Regions from separate parts of the Pantoea sp. Z09 genome, predicted to be linked through region 2. Evidence: predicted binding sites of a transcription regulator. Region 2 holds the regulator's gene; the other holds the start of a gene.
The links. Region 2 encodes LexA, which represses DNA repair genes until DNA is damaged. Its sites were predicted from a motif close to TNCTGTATGTACATACAGNA; they were not measured.
Positions count from the first base shown of each region.

Region 1: the regulator LexA is predicted to act here: its motif matches at 1,273-1,292, upstream of mutH (DNA mismatch repair endonuclease MutH).

Region 1 covers NZ_CP092373.1:3,048,116-3,050,516, forward strand. Annotated here, with positions in the region: gene ptsP (phosphoenolpyruvate--protein phosphotransferase) at 1-296, opposite strand, end outside; gene rppH (RNA pyrophosphohydrolase) at 308-838, opposite strand; gene mutH (DNA mismatch repair endonuclease MutH) at 1,525-2,202, shown strand; gene MC269_RS14645 (TerC family protein) at 2,263-2,401, shown strand, end outside.
Region 2 covers NZ_CP092373.1:3,591,350-3,593,750, reverse strand. Annotated here, with positions in the region: gene plsB (glycerol-3-phosphate 1-O-acyltransferase PlsB) at 1-79, opposite strand, end outside; gene MC269_RS17215 (diacylglycerol kinase) at 209-577, shown strand; gene lexA (transcriptional repressor LexA) at 684-1,298, shown strand; gene dinF (MATE family efflux transporter DinF) at 1,434-2,401, shown strand, end outside.

The DNA of each region.
Region 1 (2,401 bases), 540 kb from region 2:
ATATATTTGAAGCTGGGGTGGCTTTGCGCATCCGCCAGGTTGATCGGCTCGGCGAGACGTCCCACCAAACCGACAATCCCTTCGTCGAACGCCAGCGTAACGGTGCGGCCACGCGGTTTTTTCAGGCCGCGCGTGGCCATCAGGTAGTAGCAATGGTGATCGTGATCCGCCAGGTAAACAGAGCACACTTCCGTGTCCATCGCCAGGCAGATCTCATTGACCAGAATGTCGAGCGCGTCGTTGAGACGCGGCGCGCTCGCCACCTTTTCGACTATTTCGCGCAACTGAGTGAGCATAAGGGCGTGGCCTATCCTCTTTTCCGTCGATGGGCTGGCGCGCTGCGCTGCTGCCCTGCACTCTCCTGCATCGACATCACCACGCCAGCGAATTCCTTCATCACGCGGCGATAGACATCGCGTTTAAAGGAGACAACCTGACGCACCGGATACCAGAAGCTCACCCAGCGCCAGCCGTCGAACTCCGGCGTGCTGCTGTGTTGCACATTGATATCCGCGTCACTGCTCATCAACTGCAGAAGAAACCACTTTTGTTTCTGGCCGATACAGACCGGCTTCGTGTCCCAACGCACCAAACGTTTTGGCAATTTGTAGCGCAACCAGTTTCGGGTAGATGCAAGTATTCGAACATCTTTACGGTGTAAACCCACTTCTTCGAACAGTTCGCGATACATCGCCTGTTCGGCGGTTTCACCGGGATTGATGCCTCCCTGAGGAAACTGCCAGGAGTGCTGTCCAAAGCGCCTGGCCCACAACACTTGTCCTTGCCTGTTACAGATTACGATACCAACATTCGGGCGGTAGCCATCATCATCGATCACTGGACTACCTCAAAGCTAAATTTGAATAGCCTGATTGTTTCACACTCCTTACAGGCGGTAAACCACTGGATTCGCGGGGAGAACGCCGCCTTAGCCCTGGATAACTCACAGGGTTATCCAGAGTTATAAACAATGAAGCGCATAAAGCGCCGATCTTATTCACGTTTTCTGTGGATAGCGCTGTGCAGAACGCGGGAATTAGCTGAATAAACTTTTCCGCGCTCTGCCGGCCCCATGCACACTATGCCGTTTTTTATCATTGTAAAACAGGCGATTAAACAACTCTTATTCAGAATGCCGCCGCCTGAATAGCTTTTCCCGACGCCAGAAAATTCGCAGCTGGTTAAAGATCAAGCGACGCCGTTTTTATCCACAGACAATGGAGTAAACTTGGTCGCCTGTGACCAGAAAAGCCGCATCAGGCCCAAAGTCAAGGCTGTAAATCGAACCAGTAACCCTGTTACGGCCGGGTTATCCCACCGATCTGTGGATAACTCAGACGAAGATCCTGTTCATTGTTGCCGACAGTCAGGGATAACCCGTGAATTCCGTCAGCGGCGAAAAAGCGTCGTGGTTAAAAAAGCATGATGAATCATGCTATTATCGTTTTCCCTTCTTGCAGTGCTGCTGTGGACAACGTTCTGCGGGAAAAAACTGTCTATTTTTTGACCAGATGAGTAGCCATCATGACCCAGCTCCCCTCCCCGCCTGAAAACGAAGCGATTCTGCTGGCGCGCGCTCATGCGCTGGCAGGCGAAACGCTGGCCGCGCTGGCGCAGCGGGCCGATCTGCCGATCCCGGCCGACCTGCGCCGCGATAAAGGCTGGGTCGGTATGCTGCTGGAGCGCTATCTCGGCGCCAGCGCGGGCAGCAAAGCGGAGCAGGATTTTGCGCATCTCGGCATCGAACTCAAAACCATTCCCATCGACGCGCAGGGCAAACCGCTGGAGACCACCTTTGTTTGCGTGGCGCCGCTGACCGGCAATAGCGGCGTTACCTGGGAAACCAGCCATGTGCGCCACAAGCTGGCGCGGGTGCTGTGGATCCCGGTCGAGGGCGACCGCGCTATTCCGCTGGCGCAGCGTCGCGTCGGCGCGCCGCTGCTGTGGAGCCCGGATGAAGAGGAGGAGCGGATGCTGCGTCAGGACTGGGAAGAGCTGATGGATATGATCGTACTGGGCCAGGTGGAGCGCATTACCGCGCGCCACGGCGCCTGGCTGCAGATCCGGCCCAAAGCCGCCAACAGCCGGGCGCTGACGGAGGGTATCGGCGAGCAGGGCGAACCCATTATGACGCTGCCGCGCGGCTTTTATCTGAAGAAAAGCTTTACCGCCCCGCTGCTGGCGCGCCATTTTTTACTGTAAGTGCCTTGAATTGAATGCGTATAATCGCCGTTTACTTTTCGTTTAACATTGAGAGTGCGCATGTTTGAGTGGATAACCGATCCCAACGCCTGGCTGGCGCTGGGCACGCTGACCATCCTCGAAGTGGTTCTGGGCATTGATAATATTATCTTTTTATCGCTGGTGGTCGCTAAGCTGCCTAAACATCAGCAGGCGAGCG
Region 2 (2,401 bases):
CCGGAATAGCCTTGGTTTTTACCAGAACCGAGAGTGGTAAATTCAACAATTTATAATAGAGTTTACGCCAACCTGACATAGACAAACATGAAGCCTCTTGTTAGCAAAGCGCCGCAAGCATACCAGAAAGTGCTGCGAAGATCTGTGGTGGTGCCAAACGCATCCGGCCCAGACATTGACGTCAAACAACTCAAAGGGTTCCCTCACTATGGCAAGTAATACCACCGGTTTACTGAGAATTGTGAAAGCGGCCGGCTACTCCTGGCAAGGGCTGCGCGCCGCCTGGCAGCATGAAGCCGCGTTTCGCCAGGAGGCGTCCGCCGCCATTATCGCTATCCTTGTCGCCTGCTGGCTGGATGTCGACACCGTCGCGCGCATCCTGATGATCGGCTCCGTGGTGCTGGTGATTATCGTCGAGATCCTCAACAGCGCTATCGAAGCGGTGGTCGACCGCATCGGCCAGGAGCGTCATCCGCTGGCTGGCCGGGCGAAGGATATGGGTTCCGCCGCCGTACTGCTCGCTATCATACTGGCGCTCTTTGTCTGGATCGCGCTGCTTTGGTCGCATTTGCGCTAGGCTTTCCACAATTCCCCAAACGGCTGTTATTTCCCTGGGTTTTGGTTTTCATTTCGCCAATACCTGTATATACTCACAGCGACTGTATAAACAACCAGGGGGCGGGATGAAAGCATTAACCACCAGGCAGCAACAGGTTTATGACCTGATTCGCGACCATATCAACCAGACGGGCATGCCGCCAACGCGTGCGGAAATCGCCTCGCAGCTGGGGTTCCGTTCCCCGAACGCCGCCGAAGAGCATCTGAAGGCGCTGGCGCGTAAAGGCGTCATTGAGATCGTTTCCGGCGCATCACGCGGCATTCGCCTGCTGATGGAAGAGGAAGAGTCAAACGGCCTGCCGCTAATCGGCCGCGTCGCCGCTGGCGAGCCGCTGCTGGCGCAGGAACATATCGAGACGCACTACAAAGTCGATCCCGACCTGTTTAAGCCTTCCGCTGATTTTCTGCTGCGCGTCGCCGGGATGTCGATGAAAGATATCGGCATCATGGATGGCGACCTGCTGGCGGTGCATAAAACGCAGGACGTGCGCAACGGCCAGGTCGTGGTCGCGCGTATCGATGATGAAGTCACCGTGAAACGCTGGAAAAAACAGGGCACCGTGGTGCATCTGCTGCCGGAAAACAACGACTTCGAGCCGATTATCGTCGACACCCGCACGCAGTCGCTGACCGTAGAAGGTCTGGCGGTAGGCGTGGTGCGCAACGGCGAGTGGCTCTGACCGGCTGATTTCAGACGCCTGCAGCGGCTTTTTGTCGGGCGTCTGAACGCTAACGCTTGCTAAAGCGGTCGGGGCTGCACTCTGCGCCCTCACGCCGCGCTTCTCTCTTTTACGTCTTCAGGCATGGACCGGCTGATGCGTCTCTTCACCGCAAACGACCGACAACTCTGGCGGCTGGCGCTGCCGATGATCCTCTCCAATATCACCGTGCCGCTGCTTGGCCTGGTGGACACCGCCGTTATCGGCCATCTCGACAGCCCGGTTTATCTTGGCGGCGTAGCCATTGGCGCAACCATCACCAGCTTCGTTTTTATGCTGCTCCTCTTTCTGCGCATGAGCACCACGGGCATCACCGCTCAGGCGTTCGGCGCGCGCGATCCGCTGGCGCTGGCGCGCGCCCTGACGCAGCCGCTGCTCATTGCGCTGCTGGCCGGCGCGCTGTTTATTCTGCTGCGCGATCCGCTAAGCGCCCTGGCGGGACGGCTGGCGGGCGGCAATCCGGAGGTGCTGGCGCAGGCGGCAATCTTTATTCATATCCGCTGGCTTAGCGCGCCGGCGACGCTGGCGAATATGGTGCTGCTCGGCTGGCTGCTGGGGGTGCAGTATGCCCGCGCGCCGGTGGTGCTGCTGGTGGTCGGCAACGCCGTCAACATCCTGCTCGACCTCTGGCTGGTGCTCGGGCTGAAGTGGGGCGTCGCGGGCGCGGCGACCGCCACGGCGCTGGCGGAATACGTGACGCTGGCGGTGGGGCTGGCGATGGTATGGCGCGTGCTGAAAATGCGCGGCATTTCCCTCGCGATGCTGAAAAAGAGCTGGCGCGGCGATATTCGTCGTCTGCTGCGCCTGAATCGCGACATCATGCTGCGCTCGCTGCTGCTACAGCTCTGCTTTGCCTCGCTGACCCTTATCGGCGCGCGACTGGGGCCGGAGATCGTCGCGGCGAACGCCGTGCTGCTGATGTTCATTACCTTTACTGCCTATGCGCTGGACGGGTTCGCCTATGCGGTGGAAGCCGTTTCCGGCGAAGCCTATGGCGCGCACGACGGCGACCGGCTGCTGGCGGTGTGGCAGGCGGCCTGCCGTCAGGCGGGCATGGTCGCGCT